DNA from 2 places in the Kitasatospora sp. NPDC088346 genome. Region 2 is predicted to be linked to the other one. Evidence: riboswitches for the same ligand, from Rfam matches in the RefSeq annotation. Region 2 holds a riboswitch; the other holds the start of a gene.
The links. Region 2 has a riboswitch for glycine ahead of gcvP (aminomethyl-transferring glycine dehydrogenase). Riboswitches for the same ligand answer to the same signal wherever they lie in the genome.
Positions count from the first base shown of each region.

Region 1: it holds a riboswitch for glycine, as region 2 does, so the genes downstream of both, gcvT (glycine cleavage system aminomethyltransferase GcvT) here and gcvP (aminomethyl-transferring glycine dehydrogenase) in region 2, are expected to answer to the same signal.

Region 1 is NZ_JBIURH010000066.1:487-16,198, reverse strand. Features, by position in the region: gene ACIOFR_RS38090 (TIGR00730 family Rossman fold protein) at 1-211, opposite strand, end outside; gene mnmA (tRNA 2-thiouridine(34) synthase MnmA) at 265-1,404, opposite strand; gene ACIOFR_RS38080 (cysteine desulfurase family protein) at 1,532-2,716, opposite strand; gene ACIOFR_RS38075 (IclR family transcriptional regulator) at 2,850-3,659, shown strand; gene ACIOFR_RS38070 (trimeric intracellular cation channel family protein) at 3,595-4,281, opposite strand; gene ACIOFR_RS38065 (ferritin-like domain-containing protein) at 4,317-5,096, opposite strand; gene ACIOFR_RS38060 (ABC transporter ATP-binding protein) at 5,368-6,405, opposite strand; gene ACIOFR_RS38055 (ABC transporter ATP-binding protein) at 6,434-7,480, opposite strand; gene ACIOFR_RS38050 (ABC transporter permease) at 7,477-8,487, opposite strand; gene ACIOFR_RS38045 (ABC transporter substrate-binding protein) at 8,586-10,352, opposite strand; gene ACIOFR_RS38040 (ABC transporter permease) at 10,414-11,403, opposite strand; gene ACIOFR_RS38035 (enhanced serine sensitivity protein SseB C-terminal domain-containing protein) at 11,980-12,876, opposite strand; gene ACIOFR_RS38030 (enhanced serine sensitivity protein SseB) at 13,016-13,810, opposite strand; glycine riboswitch at 13,969-14,074, shown strand; gene gcvT (glycine cleavage system aminomethyltransferase GcvT) at 14,250-15,368, shown strand; gene gcvH (glycine cleavage system protein GcvH) at 15,446-15,712, shown strand, end outside.
Region 2 is NZ_JBIURH010000040.1:9,821-25,532, forward strand. Features, by position in the region: gene ACIOFR_RS32615 (vancomycin high temperature exclusion protein) at 1-444, shown strand, start outside; gene ACIOFR_RS32620 (DNA polymerase IV) at 517-1,884, shown strand; gene ACIOFR_RS32625 (MFS transporter) at 2,065-3,543, opposite strand; gene ACIOFR_RS32630 (PRC and DUF2382 domain-containing protein) at 3,731-4,954, opposite strand; glycine riboswitch at 5,151-5,256, shown strand; gene gcvP (aminomethyl-transferring glycine dehydrogenase) at 5,494-8,391, shown strand; gene ACIOFR_RS32640 (DUF5999 family protein) at 8,500-8,691, opposite strand; gene ACIOFR_RS32645 (hypothetical protein) at 9,007-9,576, opposite strand; gene ACIOFR_RS32650 (glutamate-cysteine ligase family protein) at 9,943-11,442, shown strand; gene ACIOFR_RS32655 (CPBP family intramembrane glutamic endopeptidase) at 11,620-12,420, shown strand; gene ACIOFR_RS32660 (PhzF family phenazine biosynthesis protein) at 12,480-13,307, opposite strand; gene ACIOFR_RS32665 (HAD domain-containing protein) at 13,352-13,888, opposite strand; gene ACIOFR_RS32670 (MFS transporter) at 13,979-15,313, opposite strand; gene ACIOFR_RS32675 (dienelactone hydrolase family protein) at 15,376-15,712, opposite strand, start outside.

The sequences.
Region 1 (15,712 bases), on a different contig from region 2:
ACGACTTGTGGGCGAGGAGTTCCACCGAGATCCCGACCAGCCGTCCGCCGGCCTCCTTCACCCCGTCGGCGAGCAGGCCCATCAGGCCGGCGTGCGAGCCGCCCCAGACCAGCGTGTGGCCGCCGGCCCCGAGCAGCCGGGCGAACTCGGCGGCGGGGGCGGTGTAGCGGTCGTCCAGTGAGTACGCGGAGCAGAAGACGGTGATGTTCATGATGGCCCCAGGTCTACCACGCGGGCCGGCCGCGCCGGAGCGGGAGCCCCGGCTCAGGCGGGGACGGACCGGCGCTCGGTGGCGGCGATGGTGGCGGAGCCGACCACCCGGGTGCCGTCGTACAGCACCACGGCCTGGCCGGGCGCGATGCCCCGGGCGGGGGTGTCCAGCCGGACCCGCAGCTCCTCGCCCTCCAGCGTCGCGGTGACCGGCACCTCCTCGCCGTGGGCGCGCAGTTGGGCGGTGTAGCGGCCCTCCCCGACGGCCGGGGTGCCGCACCAGCGGGGCCGGATCGCGGTGAGCCCGAGCACGTCGAGGCCCTCGGCGGGGCCGACCGTGACGGTGTTGTTCACCGGCGAGATGTCCAGCACGTAGCGGGGCTTGCCGTCGGCGGCCGGGCGGCCGATCCGCAGGCCCTTGCGCTGGCCGATCGTGAAGCCGTACGCGCCGTCGTGCTCACCGAGCTTGGTGCCGTCGACGTCGAGGATGTCGCCGGTGGCCTCCCCGAGGTGCCGGGCCAGGAAGCCCTGGGTGTCGCCGTCGGCGATGAAGCAGATGTCGTGGCTGTCGGGCTTCTTGGCGACGGCCAGCCCGCGGCGCTCGGCCTCCTCGCGGATGGCGTCCTTGGTGGTGTCGCCGAGCGGGAACATCGAGTGGGCGAGCTGCTCGGTGTCGAGCACGCCGAGCACGTAGGACTGGTCCTTGGCGGGGTCGACGGCACGGTGCAGCTCGCGGCCGCCGCCCGGCTGGTCGACGATCCGGGCGTAGTGGCCGGTGCAGACGGCGTCGAAGCCGAGGGCGACCGCCTTGTCCAGCAGCGCGGCGAACTTGATCTTCTCGTTGCAGCGCAGGCACGGGTTGGGGGTGCGGCCCGCTGCGTACTCGGCGACGAAGTCCTCGATCACGTCCTCGCGGAAGCGCTCGGCGAGGTCCCAGACGTAGAACGGGATGCCGATCACGTCGGCGGCCCGCCGGGCGTCCCGGGAGTCCTCCAGGGTGCAGCAGCCCCGGGCGCCGGTCCGGAAGGACTGCGGGTTGGCGGCGAGCGCCAGGTGGACCCCGGTCACCTCGTGGCCGGCCTCGGCCGCGCGGGCGGCGGCGACGGCGGAGTCGACCCCGCCGGACATCGCGGCCAGCACGCGCAGACGGCGGCCATCGGAAGGGGCGGTCGGGGCACCGGGGAAGTCACTCATGATGCGTCCAGCGTACGTGCTCGGGCCGGGCGGGCGGTAAGGCGTTCACCCAGGACCGCGACCGGGCCGAGGCCGAGCCGTGACCCCGCTTCGGGCCCCGGTTCCGAGCCCCCGTCCTGGCCCGGGTTCAGCGCCGGGCCGCCGCCGCCAGACCCGCGTTGCGGGCCCGCTCCACGGCCGGGGTGAGCGCCGCGGTGAGCGCCTCGACGTCGGCCCGGGTGGAGGTGTGGCCGAGCGAGAAGCGCAGCGAGGCGCGGGCCAGCAGCGGATCGGCGCCCATCGCCAGCAGCACGTGGCTGGGCTGCGGCACGCCGGCCGAGCAGGCCGAGCCGGTGGAGCACTCGACGCCCTGGGCGTCGAGCAGCATCAGCAGCGCGTCGCCCTCGCAGCCAGGGAAGGAGAAGTGCGCGTTGGCGGCCAGCCGGCCGGCCGGCGCCGGGTCGCCGTTGAGGACGGCGTCCGGGACGGCCGCGCGGACGGCCGCGACCAGCTCGTCGCGCAGCGCGCCGACCGCGGCGGCGTACGGCTCGCGCCGTTCGACGGCGAGCGCGGCGGCGGTGGCGAAGGCGGCCGCGCCGGGGACGTCCAGGGTGCCGGAGCGGACGTCGCGCTCCTGGCCGCCGCCGTGCAGCAGGGGCACCGGGTGGGCCTGACGGGCCAGCAGCAGCGCGCCGACCCCGTACGGGCCGCCGATCTTGTGCCCGGTGACGGTGAGTGCGGTCAGCCCCGACTCCGCGAAGGAGACCGGCACCTGACCGAGCGCCTGCACCGCGTCGGCGTGCATCGGGATGCCGAACTCCTGGGCCACCGCGGACAGTTCGGCGACCGGCTGGAGGGTTCCGACCTCGTTGTTGGCCCACATCACGGTGACCAGCGCGACCGAGTCCGGATCCCGCTCGATCGCCTCGCGCAGCGCACCGGGGTGCACCCGGCCGTGGGTGTCCACCGGCAGGTAGTCGACCAGCGCGCCCTCGTGCTCGGCGAGCCAGTGCACCGCGTCCAGCACCGCGTGGTGCTCGACCGGGCTGCACAGCACCCGGCGGCGGGCCGGGTCGGCGTCCCGGCGGGCCCAGTACAGGCCCTTCACCGCGAGGTTGTCGGACTCGGTGCCGCCGCCGGTGAGCACGATCTCGCTCGGGCGGGCGCCCAGCGACTCCGCGAGGGACTCCCGGGACTCCTCCACCACCCGGCGGGCCCGGCGGCCGGCCGCGTGCAGGGAGGAGGCGTTGCCGACGACCCCGAGCTGCGCCGTCATGGCGGCGACAGCCTCGGGCAGCATCGGAGTGGTCGCGGCGTGGTCGAGATAAGCCATAGCGGGACCAAGTGTAGGCGGCGCGGGCACACCCCCCGGCCGAAGACCGCAACAGGATCACGATTTGGCCATTGCACCCTCTGCAACGCGCCGTTAGCCTCCTGCCACTGCCGGGCACGGAGGGGTGGACACGATGTCCCAGACAGTCGACCGGGCGCTGACCATCCTCGCCGCCCTCGGGGAGGGGCCGACCTCGCTGGAGCAGGCCGCGGGCCGGATCGGCGTGCACAAGTCGACGGCCCTGCGCCTGCTGCGCACGCTGCAGGAGCACGGCTTCGTCACCCGCCAGCCGGACCACCGCTACCGCCTCGGCGGGCGACTCTTCTCGCTCGCCCAGCAGGCGCTGGAGACCATCGACATCCGGCAGGTGGCCGCGCCGTACCTGGCCTCGCTGAACGAGCGGTACGGGCACACCGTGCAGCTGTCGGTGCTGGAGGACGGCAAGGTACTCCAGCTCGACAAGGCGCAGAGCCGCTACCCGGACCGGCCCGGCTCCCGGCTCGGTCCGGACGGCCGGTTCGGCCACCGCACCCCCGCGGTCGCCACCGCGGTCGGCCGGGTCCTGCTGGCCGACCTGCCGGAGGAACAGCTGACGGCGTATCTGGCCTCCCCGCAGGCGGCCGGCCACGAGCAGGGCCCGCAGGCGCTGCGTGAGGAGCTGGCCGCCGTCCGGCGCCAGGGCTGGTCGATGGACCAGGCCGACGCCCGGGATCCGGTGAGCCTGATCGCCGCGCCCGTCGCCGGCACCGAGGGCCGGGCGATCGCCGCCTGCTCGATCTCCGCGCCCGCCTACGAGGCCTCGCCGGCCGAGCTGAGCCGGCTGGTGCCGGAGCTGCTGTGCACCGTGGAGGCGATCTCGCTGGCGTACGGCGGGACGCCTACTCCTCGCTGGTGCGAGAACCGTTGCGGTGCCAAGCACGCGGAGCGCGCCAGCCGTACCTGAGCGCGAGCATCCGGATCACGAAGGCGGACAGCGCGGCGGCCGAGGCGTTCAGCGGGGTGAGCCGGTCGACGGCGATCAGCACCGCGACCACGGTGGCGCCGACCAGGGCCGGCACGGCGTAGATCTCGCGGTCCCAGCGCAGCAGGGACGGCTGCTCGGTCGCCAGGACGTCGCGGATGACGCCGCCGCCGGCCGCGGTGAGCATGCCGAGGGCCACCGAGGCGACCGAGCTGAGCCCGTAGTCGTGCGCCTTGATCGTGCCGGTCACGCAGAACAGACCGAGACCGGCCGCGTCCAGGGTCTGGACGGCGGTGTTGATCCGCTCCACCTGCGGGTGCAGGAAGAACACCACCAGCCCGGCGGCCAGCGGGGTGGAGAAGTACCCGAGGTTGCTGAAGGCCGCCACCGGTGTGGCCCCGATCACCAGGTCGCGCATCACCCCGCCGCCCAGCGCGGTCGCCTCGGCGAGCACGCAGATGCCGAAGATGTCCATGTTCTTGCGGACGGCGAGCAGGCCGCCGGACAGGGCGAAGACGAAGATGCCGATCAGGTCCAGGGTCTGCTGCACCCCTGGCGAAAAGATTTGCGAGGTCACGGGGGCCAGTGTCCACGCCGGATCCATGGCCGGACCAATTGACGGGTCGTCGGCCGCGGCCGTCAGGCGAACGTCTCGTGGGGCGCCGGCCCGCCGAGGGCGTCGAGCCTCGCCGGCATCCGCAGGGTGGTCATCCGGTGCCAGCCGCCGAGCCGCTCGTACCCGAACACCCCGTGGATCCCGGCGGCCAGCGCGGCCGACTTGGCCCGGGGCCAGCGCAGGATCCCGCCCATGTGGGACATCACCGCGAGGCTCACGTCCCGGTAGGTGCGGATCTCGGCGCGCGCGGTGTCCTGGAGGGTCCGCAGGATCTGCCGGCCGTGGCCGGCGGCGGCCAGCCGGAGCAGCTCCTCGTGGCAGTAGGCGAGGTGGTTGTCCTCGTCGTTGGAGATCATCCGCACCGCCCGGCCGATCTCCGGGTGGTCCCCGAAGACCCGCTTGAGCAGCCGCATCTGCTCGGCCGCGCGCTGTTCGGTGACCCGGCTGTGCGCGAGGTAGGTGATCACGTCGGTCTCGGTCAGCGGCTCGTCGCGGCGCAGCCGGGAGTGGGCCAGGCCGATGCCCTGGCGTTCCAGGATCATCGTGTAGTCGGTCTCGTCGGGCACCTCGACCGGCCCGAGACCGCGCTTGTGCAGCAGGGCGTTGAAGATCCGGCCGTGCTTGTCCTCGTCCGCGCCGTGCCGGGCGATCCGCGGGGCGAGCCACTGGTCGTCGACCAGCCGGGAGATCCGGCCGTTCTCCCAGCCGCCCTGGTCCTCGCCCTTGGCCGCGATGGAGCAGAACAACCGGAAGGCCTCGTCGTGGTCGTGGATCTCGTGGAACAGCGTGCGTGCCGACAGCACCGGACGGCCTCCCAGCTGCCCGGCCGGGGTCGGGCGTCGATCGGGTCAGAACACCGATCAGTGAACGCATGCCGGCGCCCCGCCCGCAACGACTGGGGCCGCGTCCTGCACCGTACGGAGGACGGCGGGTGCGGCAGAAGGCCTAGGGTCCGTCCTCACCCTCCCGCCTGGCCGGCGGGGTCCCGGACGGACCCGGGATCCGCCTCGCGCCGAAGGCCACCGGCCGCGGACGGTCGGTGGCCTTCGGGTTGCCGCCCGGGGCGGTCGGTGCTCAGACCAGAACAGGGTTCTCCGGGAAGTGGCACGCGACCTGGTGGCCGGCCTTGGCCGCGACCAGCGGCGGCTCCTGGGCGGCGCAGACGTCCTGCGCCTTCCAGCAGCGGGTCCGGAACCGGCAGCCGCTCGGCGGATTGATCGGCGACGGGACGTCCCCGGTGAGCAGGATCCGCTCCCGGCGCTCCTTGCGGGTCGGGTCGGGCACCGGCACGGCCGACATCAGCGCGGTGGTGTACGGGTGCATCGGGCTCTTGTACAGGGAGTCCCGTTCGGCGATCTCGACGATCTTGCCGAGGTACATCACCGCGACCCGGTCCGAGACGTGCCGGACCACCGAGAGGTCGTGCGCGATGATCAGGTACGTCAGGCCGAGCTCGTTCTGGAGGTCGTCCAGCAGGTTGACCACCTGGGCCTGGATGGAGACGTCCAGGGCCGAGACCGGCTCGTCGGCGACGATCATCTTGGGCTTGAGCGCGAGCGCCCTGGCGATGCCGATGCGCTGCCGCTGGCCGCCGGAGAACTCGTGCGGGTAGCGGTTGTAGTGCTCGGGGCTGAGGCCGCAGAGCTCCAGCAGGTCCTGCACGGCACGCTTGACGCCGTGCTCGGTCTGCACCTTCTGCAGCCGGAACGGCGCCCCCACGATGGTGCCCACGGTGTGCCGGGGGTTCAGCGAGGAGTACGGGTCCTGGAAGATCATCTGGATGTCCCGGCGCAGCGGCCGCATCGCACCGGTGCTCAGGTGCGTGATGTCGGTGCCCTCGAACTCGATCTTCCCGCCGGTGGGTTCGGCGAGCCGGGTGACCAGGCGCCCCATCGTCGACTTGCCGCAGCCCGACTCGCCGACCACGCCGAGGGTCTCGCCCGCGTTGACCGTGAAGTCGATCCCGTCCACCGCCCGAACGGCGCCGGTCTGGCGGCGCAGCAGTCCCTGGGTGATCGGGAAGTGCTTGGCCAGACCGGTCACCCGGAGCAGCGGATCGCGGTCGGAGGCGGACGCGGGTGCGGGGATCTCCGCTGTCTGACTGTCCGTCATGGGGTGTCTCCTGAGGGGTGGAACGGGGTCACAGCCGGGGCGCGATCTCGTCGGCGAAGATCCGGTGCCGGTCGGCGGCCGGGAGGTGGCAGGCGGCGTGGTGCCGCTCGGAGGCCTCCGCCAGCACCGGCACCTCGGTGGACGAGCGCCCGCCGGTCAGCGCCGCGTACGGGCAGCGCGGGTGGAACGCGCAGCCGGACGGCACGTTGATCAGGCTGGGCGGGGTGCCCTTGACCGGGATCAGCCGGTCCTGCAGTTCGCGGTCCAGGCGCGGCATCGAGCCGAGCAGGCCCCAGGTGTAGGGGTGCTCGGGGGCCTCGAACAGCGTGGCCGCGGGGCCTCGCTCGATGCACTTCCCGCCGTACATCACCAGGATGTCGTCGGCCAGTTCGGCGACCACCCCGAGGTCGTGGGTGATGATGACGACCGCCGAGCCGAACTCCTGCTGGAGGTCCCGGATCAGGTCCAGGATCTGCGCCTGGACGGTGACGTCCAGGGCGGTGGTCGGCTCGTCGGCGATCAGCAGCGACGGGTCGTTGACCAGGGCCATGGCGATCATGGCGCGCTGGCGCATGCCGCCGGAGAACTGGTGCGGGTAGTCGTCCACCCGGCGGTCCGGCTGCGGGATGCCGACCCGGTCGAGCATCTCCACGGCCCGCTTGCGGGCGTCCTTCTTCTTCACCTCCGGGTGGTGCACCCGGTAGGCCTCCACGATCTGCTGGCCGATCGTGTAGTAGGGGTGCATCGCGGTCAGCGGGTCCTGGAAGATCATCGACATCTTCTGGCCGCGGAGCTGGCGGACCCGCTCGGGCCCGGCGGCGACCAGCTCCTCGCCGTCCAGCCAGATCTCGCCGGTGATCCGGGCCCGCTTGGAGCGGTGCAGGCCCATGATCCCGAGCGAGGTGACGGACTTGCCGGAGCCGGACTCGCCGACGATGCCGAGGGTCTTGCCGCGCTGGAGGTCGAAGCTGACCCCGTCCACGGAGCGGACCAGGCCGTCGTCGGTGTCGAAGTGGATCCGCAGGTCGCGGACGGACAGGAAGGCGTCCGGCGAGGAGGACTGAAGGTCGATCATGACAGCCTCACGCGGGGGTCGACTGCGGCGTACAGGAGGTCAACCAGGAGGTTGCAGGCCACGATGAAGAAGGCGGCGACGAGGGTCACGCCGAGCACCTTGGGCAGGTCGTTCTCGCCGATCGCGGCCACGGCGTAGGCGCCGATGCCCTTGAGCGAGAAGACCTGTTCGGTGATCAGGGCGCCGCCGAGGAGCAGGCCCAGGTCCATGCCGAAGATGGTGATGATCGGGGTGAGCGCCGAGCGCAGGCCGTGCCGGACGATCACCTTGCGCTCGACCAGGCCCTTGGCCCTGGCGGTGCGGATGTAGTCCTCGCTCATCGTCTCCAGCATCCCGGCCCGGGTGAGCCGGGCGTAGAGGGCGGAGTAGAGGAAGGCGAGCGAGACCCAGGGCAGGATCAGGTGTCCGGCCCAGGCGAACGGGTCGTCGGTGAAGTTGACGTACTCGACGTTCTCGAACAGCGGCCACTTGAAGTGGAAGAAGAACAGCAGCAGGGCGCCGGTGAAGAAGACCGGGCTGGAGACGCCGGCCAGGGCGATGCCCATCGACAGCCGGTCGAAGATCGACTTGGGCTTGAGCGCCGAGATCACACCGGTGGAGACACCGGAGATCAGCCAGACCACCGAGGCGCCGATGGCCAGCGAGAAGGTGACCGGGATGCGGGAGGAGATCTCCGGCCAGACCTCGACGTGGTTCTTGAACGAGTAGCCGAAGCAGGGGACGTGGCAGCTGACCGGGTCCGGGCCGAACTGGTACTCGGCGCCGCTCACCAGGGCCTTGAGGAAGCGGCCGTACTGGACGTACAGCGGCTGGTCGAACCCGAGGTTCTGCTTGACCGCGGCGATCGCCTCGGGGCTCGGGTTCTTGCCCACGTACTGGGCGGCCAGCTGGTCGGTGGTCTCCCCCGCCAGTGCGGGCAGCAGGAAGAAGATGCCGAAGGTGATGGCGCTGACGACCAGCAGCAGCACGGCGGCCGCGAGGATCCTTCGGATGATGTAGGCGAACATAGTCGGTCGGCTGCGGCGGCCCGCCTCCGCCCGGGGTGACCGGGCCGGAGGCGGGCGCCGCTGCCTTCACCTGCCTTCAGGGGTGTGGAGCCAGGCTCTTACTTGGTGACGCCGATGTTCAGGTAGTCGTACTGACCGGAGAAGGCCGGGGTGGACGCCATGTTGGTGGCACCCGCCGGGCGGTACAGGAAGACCTTGTAGTAGGTCAGCGGGACGATGACCGCCGCCTCCATGGTCTTCTTGTCGATCTCGCCGTAGATCTTCTCGCGGGCGGCCCGGTCCGGGTTGGCGATCGCGTCGTCCAGCAGCTTGTTGATCGACGGGTCGTTCAGCTGCGAGAGGTTGGTGTTACCGGACTTCTTGATCGCCCGGCCGTCCACGACCTGCTGCAGGAAGCCGTAGCCGGTCGGCCAGTCGGCGCCCCACTGCATCATGATCAGGCCGGTGCCGTGGCTGTCGGTGTACTCCGGCACGCCCGCGAAGTCCTGGAAGTACTTGCCCTGCGGGAACTGCTGGATGTCGACCTCGATGCCGACCTTCTTCAGCGCGGCCTGGATCGCGGTGGCCGAGGCGACCTCGGTCGAGCGGTCCTGGCGGGCCATGATGCTGGTCTTGAAGCCGTCCGGCTTGCCGCAGGCCTTCAGGGCCTCCTTGGCCTTGGCCTCGTCGCCCTTGTTGCCGGCGGTCTCGTACAGGTTGAACTTCTGGTAGCCCGGGATGTCCGGCGGCAGCACGGTGGAGGCCACGTCGCCGCGGATCGGGCCGCCGATCGCGGTCTGCACCGAGACCTTGTCGATCGCGTACTGGACGGCCTTGCGGCAGTCCGCGTTGTCGAACGGCGCGACCTTGGTGTTGATCGCGGTGTAGACCAGGCGGCCGCCGTAGGTGTTGTCGGTCTGCGCCTTGAGCTTCGGGTCCAGCAGCAGCTTGGCCTGGGTCTGCGGGTCGACACCCTTGCCGGCCAGGTCGACCTGGGCGTTGCCGGCCAGCAGGTCCTGGTCGATGGTGGACTGCGCGATCTTCAGCTTGACCTGGATCTTCTCGGCCAGCTGCTTGCGGATCGGGTCGGTCTTCTGGTCCCAGTTGGTGTTCGGGACGAGCACGACCTCCTTGCCTTCCTCGTAGCTCTGGAACTTGTAGCTGCCGGTGGAGGCGATGTGCTTGACGTAGTCCGCGCCGGTGTCCTTGGCCTGCGGCACCGGGACCGTCTGCGGGGCGCTGACCAGGTAGTCGAAGTCCGCGAACGGCTGCTTCAGGTGGAAGACGATGGTGGTGTCGTCCGGGGTCTCGATGGACTTCAGGCCCTCGGGGCTCTTGTCCTTGTACGGGCCCTGGTACGGGGTGTCGTTGTCCTTGAGCAGGTCGTGGAAGTACGTCGGGCCGTTCGACAGCACGTCGGCCGCGAAGTTGGAGCGCTCCACGGCGTACTTGATGTCCTTGGAGGTGACCACGGCGCCGTCGTCGTACTTGATGCCGGCGCGCAGCTTGTAGGTCCAGCTCAGGCCGTCGGCGCTGACCTGGCCGAGCGACTCGGCGAGGTCCGGGACCAGCTTGTTGCCCTCCTCGCCGGCGGCCGGCTGGAAGGTGGTGAGCGGGCGGCCGTACAGGCGCGAGAAGTTGTACATGTACGCGTAGTACGTGTTACCGGGGTCGAAGGAGTCCGGCACGTCGGAGTGCTCGTAGACGACCGTGCCGCCCTTCTGCTCCGAGGCGTTCACGATGTTCTTCGTGGCCGCGTCGGCTCCTGCGACCGCGCCGCCCTTGGCGGAGCCGTCGGAGCTGCCCTTGCTGCTGGAGCAGCCGGTGAGGGTGAGCGCCACGGCCGCGGCGAGCGCGGTCAGCGCGGCAGTACGGGACCTGCGCATAGCTGAGATCAACCCCTTGGAGGAAGAGCGATGACGGTTGGGAAAAAGACCTGACGGTTCGTCAGTTGTTCTTGGGGTCGAGGGCGTCACGGAGCCCGTCACCCAAGAGGTTGAAAGCGAGCACGGTGATGAAGATCGCCAGGCCGGGCACCATCAGGTACTGCGGGTCCACCTGGTAGTAGTCGATCGCGTTGCTCAGCATCCCGCCCCAGGAGGCCTGCGGCGGCTCGATGCCGACACCGAGGAAGCTCAGGCCGGCCTCGAAGAGGATGTTGGTCGGGATCAGCAGGGTCGAGTAGACCAGGATCGGACCGACCAGGTTCGGCAGCAGCTCCTTGAACAGGATGAACGGCCCCCGGGCACCGAGACTGCGGGCCGCGTCCACGAACTCGCGCTCGCGCAGCGAGAGCGTCTGGCCGCGCACGATCCGGCCCATGTAGGGCCAGTTGAAGAAGCCGATCACGAAGATCAGCACCGCGATGTGGAGCGAGGTGCCGTGCAGCCCGAACGCGCCGTCCTTGAGCGAGGCCGAGATGGCGATCGCGAACAGCAGCAGCGGGAAGGCCAGGAACATGTCCATCAGGCGGCTGATCACGGTGTCCACCCAGCCGCCGTAGTAGCCGGCGGTGATGCCGAGCACCGTCCCGATGACATTGGACAGCACGGTGGCGCCGAAGGCCACCAGCAGCGAGACCCAGGAGCCCTCAAGGATGCGGGTCATGATGTCGCGCCCGTACTGGACGTCGACGCCCAGCGGGTGCTCCCAGCTCATCCCGCCCCAGTCGCCGAACGGGATGCCACCGAGGTTGGCGTCCAGGGCGTCCTGGTGGAAGGCGTTCGGGTCGAGGCCGAAGACCGCCTCGATCGGCTTGGCCAGTGCCGCGAGCAGCACCAGCAGGATGACGACCACGCCGCCGGCGACGGCGGCCTTGTCGCGCTTGAAGCGCAGCCAGGCGATCTGGCTGAGCGATCTGCCCTCGATCCGCTTCGCCGGGCCCGTTTCCTGCTGGGCCTGGGACGCGGTGCCGATGGTCTCGTTCGATGTGGTCATGGTCAGTTCGGTCCCCTCGCCGACGGTGGCCGGCCCACGGTCTCCGGTCCGTTCGCACACCCTCCGGCCCGATCAGGGCCGGAGCTGCGAAATGGACCGGATTGCGCCACTGATGCTTGGTGACGATGCGTCGGTGCGGTGGTGCCGGAAACGGTGCGGCGGTGCTGAAGGTGCGGTGCTGAGGTGCTGAAGATGCCAAGTACTGCGATACGACTGCCCGTTGCGACGAGCTGGTACTCCGGTCGGTGCGCCGACCGCGCGGATCAGGTGTTTCAGCTTGCGCGTTCGCCTTCGTGGGGCTCGTTCCGCGCTCTGCATTGCGCAGAACTCTGTGTCATTCGGACAGGCTTGCGCCACCCCCCACAAGCGAAGGATGCCCAACTGTGATCTGCCCGCATGCATGAACGTTTCCACCGCATATCGCTCTTCACACAGGTGTTACGCCCCTGTCAAGGCATTGACTGACGGAAGGTCGCCAATGGCGGAGAACTGCCAGGTGGCCGAGCCGGGTCAGGCCGGAGGAACCGTCGGCGAATTGCCCGACGGCCGAGCGGTCGAATGGTGCACGAACCTGTTTCAGCGCCCCGGGTAGCCGGTCCACGGCTGCTGCGGCCAGCCCGCGGCGGACTGCCCCTGCGCAGGCGGGTAGCCGTACCCCGGGTACGGCGGGGGCGGCGGCGCCTGGGTGTGGCCGAACCTGGCCTCGCGGTCGTACAGCGGCCGGCCGTTGGCCCACAGCCACATCGCCACCGGGTCGAACTCGTCCGCCAGCATCACGGTGGACACCGACAGGCCCTCGGGAACGTGCGCCACCGCACGCTGCACCAGCGCCCGGGCCGCCTCCACGGCGGGCGGCGAGGTGTCGTACAGGTCAAGGCCGATCGCCAGGTACGGCTCGCCCAGGGCCGGTCTGACCCAGGCCTGGCGCAGCGAGCGCAGCGGGCGCACCTCGGCCGCCTGGCGGTCGAGCTGGGCGTAGAACTGCGGCGCCTGCACCTGCGGCTCGTCGATCCGGAGCGGACCGGCCGGGAGCCGGTCCAGGCCGACCGCGATCCGGCGCAGGTCGGCCCAGGGGACGCCGACCCCGCCACCGGGCACGTGCGGGTCGAGCCACAGGCCCCAGCGGGTGCGGTACAGCGCGTTGGCGATCTCCAGGCCGGTGATCACCTCGTGGCCGCGGGCCCAGCCGCTGGCGGTCAGCTGGCCGGGCGAGGTGACGGCCGGCGCGTAGCCGTGGCCGCCGATGTCCATGTTCCCGTACTGGGCGTCCGGGCTGCCGGGCTGCCCGTGCCAGAGCAGCATCCAGACCTGGCCCTCGGCGATCGCGCGCAGCAGCGCCTCGTAGGCGTCGTACCGCTCGGGTGCGACCTGGCCCAGGGCGCGTTCGATCGCGCCCGGGTCACCACCGGGACGCGCCGTGGCAGCCGGGCCCCACTGGCCCGGCGCGCCGCCGCCTGCCGCTCCCGCGCTCACGCGCCCACCTCGCTCTCGCCCGTCCCGTCGCCTCCGCCGGCCTCGCCGCACGGGCTGTCGGCGACAACCCTATGGGGCAGGCCCGACACACGTCATACCGCCGTCCCTCTACCGGACGGTCACCCGTGGACGGGCCCGATCAGGCCCGTACGTAGAAGGGCCGTACCTGTGCGATCAGCCAGTCGACCACCGGATCGGCGGCCAGGTCGAGCAGCACCAGGTGGACGCCCCAGGCCGGCGCGGCGGTTCCCAGGGCCCGGCCGAGCGCCTCGCCCACCCGGGCCGGGTCGGCCGGCAGCGCCGGGTCGAGCTGGATGCCGAGGTAGAGCAGCGTGGCCTCGCCCTCCACCTTGGCCAGCGCCCGGCGAGCCGTCAACACCTCCGGCAGTGCGGCCAGTTCGGTGCCGGCGGCGGCCAGGAAGGCGTACGGCTCCTGGTGCGGCTCGGGCTCCTTGAGCGCCACCCGGGCGCCCTCCGGGACGGCCGGCCCGGCAGCGCGCTCGCCCTGCGGGCCGCGCCGCAGCTCACCGACCCCCTCGGGCGGCACCGGGATGCCCACCGGCGCCTGCGGGTTGACCGCGATGCCGATCCCCAGCGGAAGCCCGCGGGCGAACTCCCACATCGGGGCGATCGCGAAGGGCATCCCCGGCGCCTGGCGCAGGAACTCCTCCTGGGAGGAGAAGACCGGCACGTAGGGGGCGCCCGCCAGCTCGATGGTGGGCAGGTCCAGCGACTCGCCCTGCCGGTCGGCGCCCGCGGGCAGCGGGATCCACACCTGGCTGCGGGCCAGCACCTCGATCACCCGGGGGGTCGCCCCCGGATCGCCCAGGGCCGCGGTGAGGACCTGTTCCAGCTCGTTGACCGGCCAGCTCCCGCCCTCGGGAGCCGTGCCCGGCTCCGCCCAGGACTGCGCCTCGCCCGCCGGGTACCCCATCCGCCTGTGCCCCTTCCGCCCTGACCGGGCGGGCCACGCGCCGCGCGGCCCGTACGCCGGCCCGAGAACCGTCCCGCAGAGCGTATCGTCCGGCCCCCCTCCCGTAGGGCCCCCCGGGCATGCCATGATGACCCCGATCGAACTTCATACTGGCCGCTCGAACCCGCGCGGGAGAGTCCGGAGAGCCTCGTTTCGAGGCTGGGCCGGCGCCGAAGGAGCAAGTCCTCCCCGGAATCTCTCAGGCACCCATACCGCACGGGCGAGGCACATCTGGAAAGTGGACACGGCCGCGCCGTGCGCCCACCCACGGTGCAAGCCGCCATTCTTGTGTGCGGTGAAGCTCTCAGGTTGCGACGACAGACGGGGAGTCCTCGCCACCGCATGCCCGCATCCAGGTCCGGGCGTGCTCCAGAGTGCCCAGCCAAGGAGTCCCGCCGCCATGTCCCTCCGTCACACCGCGCTCGACGCGCTGCACCGCTCGCTCGGCGCCACCATGACCGACTTCGCCGGCTGGGACATGCCGCTGCGTTACGGCTCCGAGCGCGAGGAGCACCTGGCGGTCCGCACCAGGGCCGGCCTGTTCGACCTCTCGCACATGGGCGAGATCACCGTGACCGGCCCGCAGGCCGGCGAGCTGCTGGACCACGCGCTGGTCGGCTTCATCTCCGCGCTCGGCGTGCTGCGCGCCCGCTACACCATGATCTGCCGCGAGGACGGCGGCATCCTGGACGACCTGATCGTCTACCGCACCGGCGAGACCGAGTACATGGTGGTCGCCAACGCCTCCAACGCCCAGGTCGTGCTGGACGCGCTGACCGAGCGCGCGGCCGGCTTCGACGCGGTCGTCCGCGACGACCGGGACGCCTACGCCCTGATCGCCGTCCAGGGCCCGGAGGCCAACGGCATCCTGGCCTCGCTGACCGACGCCGACCTGCCCGCGCTGAAGTACTACGCCCTGCTGCCCGCGACCGTGGCCGACCGGCAGGTCTGGCTGGCCCGCACCGGCTACACCGGCGAGGACGGCTTCGAGATCTTCTGCGCCCCCGCCGACGCCGAGCACCTGTGGCAGGCGCTGACCGAGGCCGGCACCCCGGTCGGCCTGGTCCCGGCCGGCCTGTCCTGCCGCGACACGCTGCGTCTGGAGGCCGGCATGCCGCTGTACGGGCACGAGCTCTCCACCGACCTCACCCCCTTCGACGCCGGTCTCGGCCGCGTGGTCCGTTTCGACAAGACCACCAACGACGGCGAGTTCGTCGGCCGCAAGGCTCTGGAGCAGGCCGCCGCGGCCGCCGAGACCAACCCGCCGCAGGTGCTGGTCGGCCTGGTCTCCGAGGGCCGGCGTGTGCCGCGCGCCGAGTACGCGGTGGTCTCCGCCGAGGGCACCCCGATCGGCCGGATCACCTCCGGCTCGCCGTCGCCCACCCTGGGCAAGCCGATCGCGATCGCCTACGTGGACGCGGCGCACGCCGCCCCCGGCACCGCGGTCGCCGTCGACGTGCGCGGCAAGCACGAGCCGGTCGAGGTCGTCGCGCTGCCGTTCTACAAGCGCGCCCGCTGAGCCGTACGAACCCCCGAGCCCGGTCCGTTCAGCGGACGGCTTCGCCCTACCCTCTTGCGATCCTGGAGAATGACGTCATGAGCAACCCCACGCACCTGCAGTACACCAAGGAGCACGAGTGGCTGACCGCGGCTGACGCGGACGGTGTCTCGACCGTCGGCATCACCAAGCACGCGGCCGACGCCCTCGGCGACATCGTGTACGTCCAGCTCCCGGAGGTCGGGGAGACCGTCACCGCCGGCGAGACCTGTGGCGAGCTGGAGTCCACCAAGTCGGTCAGCGACCTGTACTCGCCGGCCACCGGTGAGATCGTCGAGATCAACCAGGCCGTCATCGACGACCCG
Region 2 (15,712 bases):
GAGCTGTACCGGCAGCACAAGGTGCAGGCGATCCTGGTGACCGGCGACAACGGCCGGAAGGAGTACGACGAGCCGGACGCGATGCGGCACTATCTGATCGAGCGCGGTGTGCCGGAGGTGCGGGTGGTCGGCGACTACGCGGGCTTCGACACCTGGGACTCCTGTGCCAGGGCGCGTCAGGTCTTCGGGGTCGACCGGGCGGTGCTGGTCAGTCAGACCTTCCACGTCCGCCGGGCGCTGGCGCTGTGCGAGGCGGCGGGCATCGACTCGTACGCCGTCGGGGTCGACGAGGGCCACAACGCCACCTGGTACTACGGCGGTCTGCGGGAGATCCCCGGGGCGGGGAAGGCGGCGCTGGACGCCTGGCTGAGGCCGGACCCGCAGTTCCTCGGCCCGCGCGAGGCCGGGGTCTCCCGGGCCCTGGCGGACGCGTCGGCGCGCTGATCCGGCGGGGCTCGACCGGGGCCCGGCCCGTCGCTCGAACGCGATGTCAGACCCCTGCGGGATGATCGACGGGTGCGGACAGTGCCGAGCATCATCCACCTCGACATGGACGCCTTCTTCGCCGCGGTGGAGCAGGCGGCCAAGCCGAGTCTGCGCGGCAAGCCGGTGGTGGTGGGCGGGCTCGGCGGCCGGGGCGTGGTGTCGACCGCCTCCTACGAGGCCCGCAGGTTCGGGGTGCACTCGGCGATGCCGATGGCCCAGGCCCGCCGGCTCTGTCCGAACGCGGCCTTCCTGAGCGGCCGGTTCGAGGCCTACCGGTGGGCCAGCGACATCGTGATGGGGCTGCTGCGGGAGCGCTCGCCCCTGGTCGAGCCGCTCAGCCTGGACGAGGCCTTCGTCGACCTGGAGGCGGGCCCGTACGGTCCGGCGCTGGAGCAGGCCGGGCCGGCCGAGGGGGCCCGGCTGGTGCTGGCGCTGGCGGAGGACCTGCGGGCGGACATCCTGGAGCGGACGGGGCTGACGGCCTCGGTCGGTGCGGCCGGCTCCAAGCTGATGGCCAAGATCGCCTCGGAGCAGGCCAAGCCGGACGGGCTGGTGCTGGTGGAGATCGGCTCCGAGCAGGCCGTGCTCAGTCCGATGCCGGTCCGGGCACTGCCGGGGATCGGCCCGGCCACCGAGCAGGCGCTGCGGCGGGCGGGGCTGACCACCGTCGCCGATCTGGCGGCGGCCGGGCAGGAGGAGCTGGTGCAGTTGCTCGGCCGGGCGCACGGGACGGGGGTGTTCCAGATGTCGACGGGTGTCGACGAGCGCGCGGTGGTGCCCGACCGGGACGCCAAGTCGGTCTCGGTGGAGGACACCTTCGAGGTCGACCTCGCGGACCGGGACCAGATCATGCACGAGATCGACGTGCTGGCGGCCCGCTGCGTGCGCCGGCTGCGGGCGGCCGGCCGCTCGGGCCGCACGGTGGTGCTGAAGGTCCGGCGCTTCGACTTCTCCACCCTCACCCGGTCGGAGACGCTGCGTGGTCCCACCGACGACGAGGAGGTGATCGCGTCCACCGCCCGTCGGCTCGCCCTTCAGGTGGAGACCACGGGCGGGGTGCGCCTGCTCGGGGTGGGCGTCGCGCAGCTCGCGGACTACACCCAGGAGGACTTGTTCGCGCAGGCCGTCCGGGGGGCCGCCCCGGCGGCGGGGGAGGAGGAGCTGCGGCCCGCCGCCGAGCCGCCCCCGGAGGCCCCGCCGGAGGTCCCGGCGGGCCGCCGCTGGTGGCCGGGCGAGGACGTGACGCACGAGCAGTACGGCGCCGGCTGGGTGCAGGGCAGTGGGGTGGGGCGGGTGACGGTCCGGTTCGAGACGCCGGACAGCCCGCCCGGCCGGGTGCGCACCTTCGCCATCGACGATCCGCAGCTGCGGCCGTCCGGGGCGGTGCCGCTGCGCTGAGCGGCGGGCGGGCGCGGGGACCGGCCGGGGTGTCGGGTGTGCGGGTACGACAACGGCCCCGCACCCGTCCCAGGTGCGGAGCCGTCTGCCGGGCCGGGCCGGGGCGGTCGCGATGCCCTCGCGACCGCCGGGGCCCGGTCTCCTCGCGGCCTGTCCCGGACCGCGAGGGTGGACGCCTCGTCAGGCGTCGGTCTTGACCCGCTCGGGGCTGGTGGCGGCCGCCTCGACGGGGGCGCCGACCGGCTTGATCCGGCGGATGGCGAACGGCACGACGGCGGCGACCAGGCACATCACACCGGCCGTCCAGAAGGCGTGCTTGTACGCGTCCAGGGTGGGCAGCAGCACCGGGATCGGCAGGTGCTTGATGGTGTCGCCGGTCAGGATGGCGCCCATCACGGCGGTGCCGACGGCGCCACCGACGGTGCGCAGCACGGCGTTCATGCCGTTGGCGATGCCGCTCTGCTCGACCGGCACGGCGCCGTTGATGTAGGCCGGCATGGCGGCGTAGGCGAGGCCGACGCCGAGGCCGAAGACCGCGGAGGAGAGGTACAGGTCGGCCTCGTGGCCGTGGCGGAGGGCGAGGTAGAACATCGCGACGGCGCCGAGCACGCCACCGAGGACCAGCGGCAGCCGGGGGCCGCGGCGGGCGATGAGCAGCGCGCCGACGGGGGCGGCGACCATCGAGCCGACGGCGGACGGCAGCAGCATCACACCGGCGTGCAGCACGGTGGCGGTGAAGCCGTAGTGGGCGAGCTTCTCCGGGGTCTGCGCGAAGTTGCTGATGACCAGGAAGGAGCCGTACATCCCGAAGCCGATCAGCAGGCCGGAGATGTTGGTGAAGGCGACGGCCGGGCGGGACATCATCTTCATGTCGACCAGCGGGTGGCTGACCTTGGTCTCGATGATGATCCAGACCAGCGCGACCACGGCGGCGACGGCGAACAGGCCGAGCGTGCGGTTGGAGGTCCAGCCCCAGTTGTTGCCCTGGCTGACGGCGACGAGCAGGGCGGAGAGCCAGCCGGCGAGGGTGATGGCGCCGAGCGGGTCCGCGCCGCCCTCCTTGTCGACCACCGGGTCCTTGGGCACCCGCAGGGCGACCAGGGCGACCGCGATGAGGCCGAAGACCAGGCCCATCCAGAAGATGGACTTGTAGCTCCAGTGCTCCAGCAGCAGGCCGGTGGCGACCAGGCCGAGGCCGCTGCCGACGCCCATCGAGGCGCTGATCATCGCGACGCCGCCGGTGACCTTCTCCCGGGGGAGCTCGTCACGCACGATGCTGATGGCCAGCGGCAGCACGCCGCCGCCGGCGCCCTGAAGGACGCGGGCGACGACCAGCCAGGTGAAGGAGTGGGTGCCGACCGCGAGCGCCGAGCCGGCCACCAGGCCGGCCAGCGAGACCAGCAGCATCGGCTTGCGGCCGCGCAGGTCGCCGAAGCGGCCGAGCAGCGGGGTGAGCACGGCGGCCGAGAGCAGGTTGGCCGTCATCAGCCAGGTGATGTTGGACCCGGAGACGTTCAGCTCCTTGGCCAGCGAGGGCAGGATCGGGACGACTGCGGTCTGCACCACGCTGAACGCCAGCATGGCCAGCACCAGGGCGGGGAGCACCCGGGCGCTGGTCGGCTTGTCGGCCGTGATGGTGGGCTGAGATGCCTCACTCACGGTTCTTCCTCCGGTTCTGGCTGCTCGAAGCGGAGTGCTTCAAGCACGAGATAGTGAATCGAATGAAGTAACCATGCCGGTGAATAGTTCAGTGTGTCAAATATCGATCGGTGAAGCTTTGGCAAAGCGAAGGCCCCGCCCCCGCTGCGGCGGGGACGGGGCCAGGCAACGGCGGCTGCCGGAAGGTTCAGGACGGGCGCAGCGGCTCCGGCCGTACGGTGTCCGCCATCGCCCCGTTGCCCGGCGCGGACCGCTGCGCCGTGCCGTTGGACGGCCCGCCCGGGGAGCCGGAGGAACCGACGGTGCCGTCGTGGATCTCCACCTGCTCGCGGCGCAGTTCCTCGCGGACCACCGCCTCCTCGGTGTAGCGCTCCACCACCAGGCGCACCCGCTCGATCGGCGCCAGGTACTTGCGCACCACCGGGCGCTCCTCGCGCAGGGTGACCTCCTCCACGGCCTCGGCGATGTCCTGCTCGGCCAGCGAGGCCCGCTCCGCGTCCGTGACGGGCACCCGCTCCACCCGGACCCGCTCGCGCACCACCGGCACCTTGCGCTCCACCGGCGCGCTGGTGACGTACTTGCGCAGCCGGGCGGTGCCGAGCACGTGCCACTGGGTGGTGATGTCCAGCCGTTCCTCCCGGCAGGTGATCTCCACCGGGGCGCTCGGCGAGCCGGCGGAGGTCCCGGCGCCCTGCTCCGCCGGGGGCCGCTCCACCGTGGGGCGCTCCGCGGCGGGCTGCTCGGCCGCGGGCCGGCGGGGCTCCGCCGCGGGCATCGGCTGCGGGTGGGTCTGCGCGCCGTACTGGGTGTGCTGCTGGGTGTGGGGCGGGGCCGCCGGCTGTGCGGCGGGGCGCTGCACGGTGGGGGTGTCGTCCGGGTGCGCGGGGGCCGGTGCGGCGGCCATCGGCGCGGCGGCCTGCGGCGTCGAGGTGAAGGCGGTCGGTGCGCCCATGGTCTGCCCCTCGGGGGAGGTCGCCGGCGAGGGCGTCGAGGAGACCTTGCCGAAGTCCAGGTCCTTGCTGCGGTCCGAGGCGGCTGCCGCCGCCGCGGCGACGGCCGGAGCCGAACCGTTGGTGACCGAGGCCGGCGGCGCGGGGTTGCCCGTGTCCAGGCCGTAGTAGCGGTAGAGCTGGAGCTCCTGGGCGGGTGAGAGGTGCTGGCCCACTCCGAAGTCCGGGGACTCCTTGATCAGCGACTTGTCGTAGGGCACCCGCAGTTCGTCCCCCGCGAACTCGCTGGTCGTCAGCGGGACGAAGGCGTCCCGGCCGAAGATCCCGGTCCGCACGGCGGCCCACTCGGGCTCACCGGTGGCGTCGTCGAGATAGACCTCGTCGACCGTACCGATCTTGTCGCCGTTGCGGTCGACCGCCTTGTGCCCGATCAGGTCGCGCGGATCGATATCGGTCTGCACGCTGTCCTCCACTCCTGCTCCTGTGAAAGGCCGTCAGGGGCGGATGAAGGAGCTGGCCAGCCGCCACTTCATACGAAATGCCATCTATCGGGCGCAGGCGACCCGAGCGCCGCCGTCCGGGGCACGGGGGTGACCGATCCCTCCTCCTGGGCCGGTGATCCTCGGGATTCGCGCTGGTACCCTGGGCGGCGACCGCCGAGCCCGCTCGGGAGAGTCCCCGAGCCCGGTGTTCCGGGTGGTCGGGGCGCCGAAGGAGCAACTCCTCCCCGGAATCTCTCAGGCATCCGTACCGTGTGGGACAGGTCACTCTGGAAAGCAGGGCAGGAGCGCCGGCGCAGGAGCCGGCGACACCACCCTCACCGACGGTGCAAGCCGACGGACGGTCCTCGGGCCGCCCGTGCGGGCGAAGCTCTCAGGTCCCGATGACAGAGGGGGAGGCCTGTCGGGTTCGTGCGCTCATGGTCCCCGCTGTCCCCAGCGGCGAAGGCCGGTCGGCGCCCGCACCCCAGCCGGTCATCGACCAGGAGGCCTCGACCCCCATGAACGCCCAGCCGATCAACGGTCGCCGCAGCGACGCCACCCTCGCCGAGCTCGAGCAGGCCAGCCCCTTCGAGACCCGCCACATCGGCCCGGACACCGACGCCCAGCAGAAGATGCTGGCGCACATCGGTTACGCCTCGCTGGACGAGCTGTCCGACGCCGCCGTCCCGGACGCGATCAAGAGCCTGGCCGCGCTGGACCTCCCGGGTGCCCGCAGCGAGGCCCAGGTGCTCGCCGAGCTCCGCGCCCTCGCGGCCCGCAACCAGGTGTTCACCTCGATGATCGGCCTGGGCTACTACGGCACCTTCACCCCGCCGGTGATCCTGCGCAACGTGCTGGAGAACCCGGCCTGGTACACCGCCTACACCCCGTACCAGCCGGAGATCTCCCAGGGCCGCCTGGAGGCGCTGCTCAACTTCCAGACCCTGGTCTCCGACCTGACCGGCCTGGACACCTCCGGCTCCTCGCTGCTGGACGAGGGCACCGCCGCCGCCGAGGCGATGGCGCTGGCCCGCCGGGTCACCAAGGTCAAGGGCGGTGTCTTCCTGATCGACGCCGACACCCTGCCGCAGACCGTCGCGGTGATCGAGACCCGCGCCGTGCCGACCGGCGTCGAGGTGGTCGTCGCCGACCTCTCCGGGGGCATCCCGGCCGAGATCGCCGAGCGCGGCGTCTTCGGCGTGCTGCTGCAGTACCCCGGCGCCTCCGGTGCGGTCCGCGACCTGGCGCCGCTGATCGAGCAGGCGCACGGGCTCGGCGCGGTCGTGGCCGTCGCCGCCGACCTGCTGGCCCTGACCCTGCTGAAGTCCCCGGGCGAGCTGGGCGCGGACATCGCGTGCGGCACCTCGCAGCGCTTCGGCGTCCCGATGGGCTTCGGCGGCCCGCACGCCGGCTACCTCGCCGTGCGCGCCCAGTACGCCCGCAACCTGCCCGGCCGGCTGGTCGGCGTCTCGGTCGACACCGACGGCAACCGCGCCTACCGGCTGGCGCTGCAGACCCGTGAGCAGCACATCCGCCGCGAGAAGGCCACCAGCAACATCTGCACCGCCCAGGTGCTGCTCGCCGTGATGGCCTCGATGTACGCGGTCTACCACGGCCCGGACGGCCTGGCCGACATCGCCCGCCGCACCCACCGCTACGCCGCCGCCCTGGCGGAGGGCCTGCGGGCCGGCGGTGTGGAGCTCGTCCACGGCTCGTTCTTCGACACCGTCAGCGCGCGCGTCCCCGGTCGCGCCGCCGAGGTGGTCGCCGCCGCCGCCGAGGCCGGCGTCAACCTGTTCCGCGCGGACGCGGACACCGTCTCGATCTCCTGCGACGAGACCACCACCCGCGAGCACCTGGCCGCCGTCTGGGCCGCCTTCGGCCTCCAGGACACCGAGGTCGCCGAGGCCGCCGACACCCTGCCGGCCGGCCTGCTGCGCGAGGACGAGTACCTGACCCACCCGGTCTTCCACAGCCACCGCTCCGAGACCGCCATGCTGCGCTACCTGCGCCGCCTGTCGGACCGCGACTACGCGCTGGACCGCGGCATGATCCCGCTGGGCTCCTGCACCATGAAGCTCAACGCGACCACCGAGATGGAGCCGGTGACCTGGCCGGAGTTCGGCCAACTGCACCCGTTCGCGCCGGTCGAGCAGGTCGGCGGCTTCCTTAGCCTGATCCGCGAGCTGGAGCACCAGCTGGTCGAGGTGACCGGCTACGACGCCGTGTCGATCCAGCCCAACGCCGGTTCGCAGGGCGAGCTGGCCGGCCTGCTGGCCGTCCGCGCCTACCACCTGGCGAACGGTGACACCCAGCGCGACGTCTGCCTGATCCCCGCCTCCGCGCACGGCACCAACGCCGCCTCCGCCGTGATGGCGGGCATGCGGGTGGTGGTCGTCAAGACCCTGACCGACGGCGACGTGGACGTCGAGGACCTCCAGGCCAAGATCGACCAGCACCGCGATCAGCTCGCCGTGCTGATGGTCACCTACCCGTCCACCCACGGCGTGTTCGAGACCCAGATCACCGACATCTGCGCGGCCGTGCACGAGGCCGGCGGCCAGGTGTACGTGGACGGCGCCAACCTGAACGCCCTGGTCGGCCTCGCCAAGCCCGGCAAGTTCGGCGCGGACGTCTCGCACCTGAACCTGCACAAGACCTTCTGCATCCCGCACGGCGGCGGCGGCCCCGGCGTCGGCCCGGTCGCGGTGCGCTCGCACCTCGCGCCGTACCTGCCCAACCACCCGCTGCAGAGCGAGGCCGGCCCGGCCACCGGCGTCGGCCCGATCTCGGCCGCCCCGTGGGGCTCGGCCGCGATCCTGCCGATCTCCTGGGCGTACGTCCGGCTGATGGGCGGCGAGGGCCTCAAGCGCGCCACCCAGGTGGCGGTGCTGAACGCCAACTACATCGCCAAGCGGCTCGCCCCGCACTACCCCGTGCTCTACACCGGCCCCGGCGGCCTGGTCGCGCACGAGTGCATCATCGACCTGCGCCCGCTCACCAAGGAGACGGGGGTGACCGTGGACGACATCGCCAAGCGCCTGATCGACTACGGTTTCCACGCCCCGACCATGTCCTTCCCGGTGGCCGGCACGCTGATGATCGAGCCCACCGAGTCCGAGGACCTGCACGAGATCGACCGGTTCTGCGCCGCGATGATCGAGATCCGCGCGGAGATCGAGAAGGTCGGCTCCGGCGCCTGGCCGGCCGAGGACAACCCGCTGCGCAACGCCCCGCACACCGCCGCCACCATGGCCGGTGACTGGGAGCGCGCGTACACCCGCCAGGAGGCGGTCTTCCCGGCCGGCGTCAACCCGGCCGACAAGTACTGGCCGCCGGTGAGCCGGATCGACGGTGCGTACGGCGACCGCAACCTGGTCTGCTCCTGCCCGCCGCTGGACGACTACGGCGTCTGAGCGCGGTGACGACGGAGGGCCCCGGAGGATCGATCCTCCGGGGCCCTCCCCGTTGTCCGGTGCGGTCGTCCGGTGCGGTCGTCCCGAGCGGTTTCCCGGGCGCGGCCGTCAGGACGCGAAGGCGAGCGGCCGGTGCGGCGCGATCACCCGGCCGTCCGGCAGCAGCTCGCCGGTGTCCTCGAAGAGCAGGACGCCGTTGCACAGCAGGCTCCACCCCTGGTCGGGGTGGAGCGCCACGGGGACGGCCGCCTCGCGGTCGGAGGAGTCGGCGGTAGGACACTCAATACGGTGCTGGCACATCGTTGTACCCTCGCTTCGCTCGCGATCCACACCCGCCGCACGGCCACCCCCCTGGGCGCCGCCCTGCCGGCGGATCCTGCCGGCCGGCTCAGGTGTGAACCGGCTCCGCAACGGGTAGGACAGCTGGTCCTCCGTGCTGGTTCCCAGTGTCGGTGTCCGGAGACCCCCGCGCAGCCATTTCGTGACGTGCGCCACAAACGGGAGCCCGATTCCACCCGGCCGGTTGTCCTACGGGCGCGGACGGCGCCGGACGGGCCATCGGGGACTGACCCGAAGAGGTCAGTCCCCGATGGCCCGTCCGGGGGGTGTCGGGCTTCAGGGGCGGCCGAGGAGGGCCGGCGCCGCCACCGGCGAGTGGTCGAGTGCGGCGAGCAGTTCGGCGGCCGGGTACACCCGGTGCGCGGTGACGCCGACCGGGGCCGGGGCGAGCGGGATGATCAGGTCCTCGCCCGGGGCCGGGCTGTGCAGCCAGAGGGCGGTCGCGTAGTGGCCCGGCATCGACAGCAACCGTGGCTGGTGCCGGGTGTGCGCCGCGTGGGCGAGCTGCCAGGCCTGTCGCAGGGCGCGCAGCGTGGAATCCGGGTAGGGGCCCGCCGTGAAGTGGGAGAAGGTGTGCCCGCCCGGGGTCTCGACCACCTCGGCCGAGGCCGCGTACTCGCCCGCGCCGTTCCTCACCAGGAACCGCCAGCCGGTCCGCCTGGCCTCGGTGGGGCTGGCCCCCGGGCGCTCCAGGACGTAGACCGCCAGCGGGTGCGCGGGTTGCAGCGGGCCGGGGCCGTGGCGCAGGACCGAGGCGGCGGGCTGTCGGAGCCCGGTCTCGGAGTCGAGGGCGGCCAGCACCGCGCGCAGTGCGCCGGGCGGGGGCTGAGGGGTCTGCAGGGTCATGGTGAGTCGCCTCTCCGTGCGAGATCGGCGTGCGAGTGCGGCATACCGGCATGGCGTCGATGTGGCGGGGCCTGGGCCGTGTCCGGTTGGGCATGATCGCTGTGCGTGCGCGGGCCCGCCGTCGACCAGCCGATGTCGGCGAGGGGGTCGAGTGGCGGGCGGCCGGGCCGGGGCGCAGTGCGAATTCTACTCGAACAGGTGCGCAGGGTGACCTTCTTATCACGTTCGGTGGTGTGGCACAAGTCGGACTGTCACTGAAAGTCGGTCAGGATCCTTGTCCCGACGACGTGTTCGAGACCACGGGCTATCGATCTTCCGGATGGGCATATTGCTTGCACTGTCGACCGAGGGGGAGGGAGGGCACCCATGGGCGAGAAGGTCGTGGCGACCCGCGCGGAACTGTCCGACCGGCAGCTCTACCGGCGCAAGCTCCAGTCCTGTCTGGACGTGCTGGAGCGGATGCTGAGGGAGCAGCGGTTCGACCGGCCCAGGGCGATGATGGGCCTGGAGATCGAGCTCAACCTGGTGGACGAGCAGGGCCTGCCGGTGCTGGGGAACACCAGGGTGCTGCAGTCGATCGCCTCCGCCGACTTCCAGACCGAGCTCGGCCAGTTCAACGTCGAGGTCAACATCGCGCCCCGTCGGCTCGGCGGCCACGTCCTGGAGGACCTGCGCGAGGAGATCGACACCGGGCTGCGCTACGCCGACCGCAAGGCGGCCGAGGTGGGGGCCCGGATCGTCATGGTCGGCATCCTGCCGACCCTCGACCTGGACCACACCGGCCTGGAGGCGATGTCCCACAACGACCGGTACACCCTGCTCAGCGACCAGATCCTGGCCGCGCGCGGGGAGGACATCGCGCTGGACATCGACGGGGTGGAGCACCTCGCGGTGGAGTCGGTCTCGATGGTGGCGGAGGCCGCGGCCACCTCGCTCCAGCTGCACCTCCAGGTCACCCCGGACCGGTTCGCCTCGGTCTGGAACGCGGCCCAGGCGATCTCGTCCGTCCAGCTGGCGCTCGGCGCCAACTCGCCGTTCCTGTTCGGGCGGGAGCTCTGGCGGGAGACGCGCCCCGTCCTGTTCCAACAAGCCTGTGACACCCGTTCGGCGGAGCTCAAGGCGCAGGGCGTGCGCCCCATCACCTGGTTCGGCGAGCGCTGGGTCGACTCCGTGCTGGACCTCTTCGCCGAGAACCTGCGCTACTTCCCGGCGCTGCTGCCGATCTGCGACGACGAGGACCCGGCGAAGGTGCTCGCCTCCGGTGGCGTCCCCAGGCTCGCCGAGATGCGGCTGCACAACGGCACCATCTACCGCTGGAACCGGCCGGTCTACGACATCGCCGACGGGGTGGCACACCTGCGGGTGGAGAACCGCTGCCTGCCCGCCGGGCCCACGGTGACCGACACCCTGGCGAACGCCGCCTTCTACTACGGCCTGGTGCGGGTGCTCGCCGAACAGCCCCGGCCGATCTGGAACCGGCTCTCCTTCGCCCAGGCGGACGAGAACTTCCACACCGCCGCCCGGCACGGCATCGACGCCGTCCTGCAGTGGCCCGGGCGCGGCCGCTCCGCGCGGGGCACCGCGCCGGTGGCCGCCACCGACCTGGTCCTGAACGAGCTGCTGCCGCTGGCGTACCAGGGGCTGGACGAGTGGGGCGTCGAGCCGGCCGACCGGGACCGCTACCTCGGGATCATCGAGCAGCGCTGCCTACGGCGGACCAACGGCGCCTCCTGGCAGGCGGCCACCGTGCACCGCCTGCGGGAGCAGTTCGGGATGGACCCGCAGGCGGCGATCGCCGCGATGACCCGCCGCTACCTGGAGCACATGCGCGGGGGCGAGCCGGTGCACACCTGGCCGGTGGGGTAACACCGTCCGGCGCGGGGCCGGCGTGCGGCCGGGCACGGGCCGGGCGTGCGGCCGGGCGTGGTGGGCGGCCCGGGTTCTCATCCGGCTGTGGAAGGATGATCGGCCCGGAGGCCGCCCAGGCCGCCGGGCCCCGGGGAACGTCGGCCACGGGGCAGAGCACCGCGCGCTGGAGACCAGGTGACCACCGCTTCGACCGAGCCCGACCCGCAGGCCGGATTCGCCCCGGGCTCCCGCCGGCTGCCGGCCGTGGAACTGCTGATCGTCCTCGGGCTCTCGCTCGGGGCCAGCGGGCTCTCCGCCGTCATCAGCTTCGTCGGCTCGCTGACCGAGTCGGTCAAGCTGGGCAGCCAGGTCGCCGTCCTGAACGGGTCCCGGGCGCCCGGCCGGCCCTGGCTGGACCTCGCGTGGCAGCTGTACTACGTCGCCCGCGGCCTGATGCCGGTGGCGCTGGTCGGCTACCTGCTGGTCCGCGAGGGCACGTCGCTGCGGGTGCTCGGCTTCGACCTCACCCGCAAGCTCTCCGACCTGCGGCGCGGCGCGGCCGTGGCCGCCGCGATCGGCGGTTCGGGTCTCGCGCTCTACCTGGCCGCCCAGGCCGCGGGCGTCAATCTGACGGTGGCTCCCTCCGGTCTGCCCGACGTCTGGTGGCGGATCCCGGTCCTGGTCGCCTCGGCCTGGCAGAACGCGATCCTGGAGGAGGTGATCGTCCTCGGCTACCTGCTGCGCAGGCTCGGGCAGCTGGGCTGGGGGTGGCCCGCCGCCGTGGCGACCAGCGCCGTGCTGCGCGGCTCGTACCACCTGTACCAGGGTGTCGGCGGGCTGGTCGGCAACATGGTGATGGGCGTGGTCTTCTGCCTGCTGTACCGCCGTTGGGGCCGGGTGATGCCGCTGGTGGTGGCGCACGCGCTGATCGACACGGTCGCCTTCGTCGGCTACGCGCTGCTCGCGGGCCACGTGAGCTGGCTGCCCACCGGGTGAGCCGGCGGGCAGCCGGTCGTCGGCCGGTCCGTCGGCGGGTGCGGCGGCCGGGCGGGGGCTCAGACCTGCGGCAGGGTCCGGAGGGTGCCGTCCAGGACGGTGACGGCCCGCCCGGCCAGCAGCACCCGGTCGCCGGTGACCTCGCAGCGGACCAGCCCGCCGCGCACCGACGCCTGGTAGCCCGTCACCTTGGTCCGGCCGAGGCGCTCGGCCCAGTACGGCGCGAGCGCGGTGTGGGCGCTGCCGGTCACCGGGTCCTCGGTGATCCCGACCGCCGGCGCGAAGAACCGCGACACGAAGTCGTACCCGGCGGCCGGGTCGTCCGCCGGGGCGGTGGCCAGGACCCCGCGCACCGGCAGCCGGGTCAGGGCGCCGAAGTCCGGTGCCAGGGCGCGCACGGCGTGCTCGTCGGGGAGCAGGACGAGGTAGTCGGCCAGCGCGCCGGTCTCGTACGCGGCGAGCACGGGCCGGCCGAGGGCCTCCTCGACCCCGGGCAGGGTGTCGACCGGCAGGTGGGGGTTGGCCGGGAAGTCCAGGGTGATGGTGCCGTCCGCCTCGGCGAGGGCCCGCAGCAGGCCGCCGCGGGTGTCGAAACGGACCCAGCCCTCGCCGAGCAGCCCGTCGCCCTGGAGGGCGTGGACGGTGGCCAGGGTACCGTGCCCGCACAGGTTGACCTCCTCGACCGGGGTGAACCAGCGCAGCCCCCAGTCGGCCTCGCCGCCGGCGAGCAGCGGGACGGCGAACGCGGTCTCGGAGAGGTTCATCTCGGCGGCGATCCGGCGCATCTGCTCGGGGTGCGGCCAGTGCGGCCCGTCGAGCAGGCAGACGGCGGCGGGGTTGCCGCTGAACGGGCGGTCGGTGAAGGCGTCGATGATCCGGATTCGCATACGGCGAAATCTATCCCTGACCGGGCGTTTCCCGACAATGCCAATCAGTGACGGGTGGACTGGTCGCGGTTCAGGGCCCGCAGACGGGACGCCATCGGCGGCCGGGTCAGCAGCCGGTCCACGTGCCGGCGTTGCAGCCCCTGGCCGGCCTCGATCCGCAGCAGCACCCGGTCGCGCCTGAGGAAGGTCCGGCGCAGCAGGCTGGACGGGATGACGTCGTCGATCCAGGCGAACGGCCGGCCCTCGGCGTACCGCACGATCGGTGCCCACTTGCGGGCGGAGAACACGTCCAGCACCGGCACCTTCGGGTCGTCGGGCTGCGGCACGTACCCGGTGAACCGCACCACGGGCAGCTGCTCCAGGCCGAGCAGCGGCGACAGGTGGAGGTTGGCGTGCTCCTCCCAGGTGGTGGCCCAGACCAGCTGGTACGCGGCGGCGAGCTCGCGCAGCCATGCGCCGTGCACGCCGGAGACGAGCACCGTGTGGCCGAGCAGGTGGTGGCGGTCGAACCCGGTGTCCGGGTACGGGCACTCGGGGTTGAGCACGCCGTCGACGTCGACGAAGAGCAGCGGACGGTGCACGGGCTTCCCCCCGGGGAGTTGGTCGGTATCCACTCGGACGACCGGGCGGCCCGGCCCGGTTGCCCGGCCGGCCGCCCGGGCCCCGTCGCTTCAGGCGACCGGCTCCCCGGCGGTGGCCGGCGCGGCAACGGGCGGAGGGGCAACGGGCGGAGGGGCAACGGGCGGTGCGGCGGCGTGCGGGGCGGTGGCGGCCGGTGCGACGGGCGCCCGGCGCAGCCCGCGGACCTCCGGGAGGACCAGGACGGCGGCGGCGAGTGCGAGCGTCACCAGGGCGCAGGTCCACAGGGCGTCGTCCAGACCCAGGGCGTCGGCGGCGGGCCCGGCCAGCGCGGTGCCGACCGGGGCGAGGGCGAGCGAGCCCAGGTGGTCGTAGGCGCAGATCCGGGAGAACATCGCGGGCGGGATCTCCTGCTGGAGGGCCAGCATCCAGTTGACGCCGAAGACCGTCACCCCGGCGCCGCTGACGAACATGGCGCAGGCCAGGACGGGCAGCGGCGCGTGCAGTGCGAGGCCGAGGGCCGGGAGTGCGAACAGGAACACCCCGTGGTTGCCGGCCAGCAGGATCCGGCTCGGCCGCCAACGGGTCATCAGCACCCCGCCGGCCAGCATCCCGATGCCGAACCCGGACAGCGCCAGGCCCCAGTCCCGGGCGCCGCCCATCCGCTGCTCGGCCGCGACCGCGCCGTAGACCGAGTCCACCGCGTTGATGCAGGCCATCACCACGGAGAACTGCAGCACCACTCCCCAGAGCCATCGGCGGGAGGCGAACTCCCGCCAGCCGGAGCGCAGTTCGCCCAGCATGCCGCCGCCGGACGGTCCCCGGTCACCGGGGGCGGCGCGGAGCAGCAGCCGCAGGCCGGCGGCGACCGCGAAGCCGGCCGCGTCCAGGGCCAGCACCCAGCCGGGCCCGGCCGCGGCGGTCAGCGCCCCGCCGAGGGCGGCTCCGCCGATCTGGGAGCCGTTGAGCGCCATCCGGTAGACCGAGAACGCCTTGCCCGCGTGCGCCGGCTCGACCGCCTCCATGATCATTCCCTCGGCGGCGGGGGCGTAGAACGCCTGGCCGACGCCGCCGGCCGCGGAGAGCAGCAGCAGCGCCCAGAGCGGGACCGAACCGGCGAGCACCAGGGCGGCGAGGAGGCCTTGCGCGAGGGCGTTGAACAGGTTGGCCGCGGCCATCACCCGCTGTCGCGGGATCCTGTCCGCCAGGGCGCCGCCGACCAGCAGGAACGCCACCAGCGGGACCAGCCGGGCCGCGGAGACCCAGCCGACCTCGGCGACGGTGCCGCCGCCCTCCAGGACGGCGAAGGCGGTGGCGATCGGCGCGCCGGCGTTGCCGAGCCCGCTGACCACCGTGGCCGCCGTCTGGATCCGGTAGTCACGGCCCGCCCAGGCGAAGCGGCGGGCGGGGGTTCGGTCGCTGCGCATCGCACGATGATGCGGGGACGGACCGTCCCGCGTCCATCGGATTCGGCGGCCCCGGCGGCCGCTCAGCCGAGGTGCCCCCAGAGGAAGGTGAGGGTGCGCTGCCAGGCGATCCGGGCCTGGAGCGCGTCGTAGGTGCCGCGCGGGTTCTCGTCGTTCATGAAGGCGTGGCCGGCCGGGTAGAAGTGGATCTCCGGACGCCGGTCGGTCGCCTCGCCGATCCGGATCGCCGCCTCGTCCACGGCGGCCGGCGGGTAGGAGCGGTCCTGCTCGGCGTAGTGCCCGAGCACGTGCGCGGTGAGGCCGCGGTAGTCGAAGCCGTCGTCGTCGGGCAGGCCGTAGAACGGCACCACGGCCGCCACCCGGTCACCCTCCCGGGCAGCCAGGACCAGGGCCAGACCG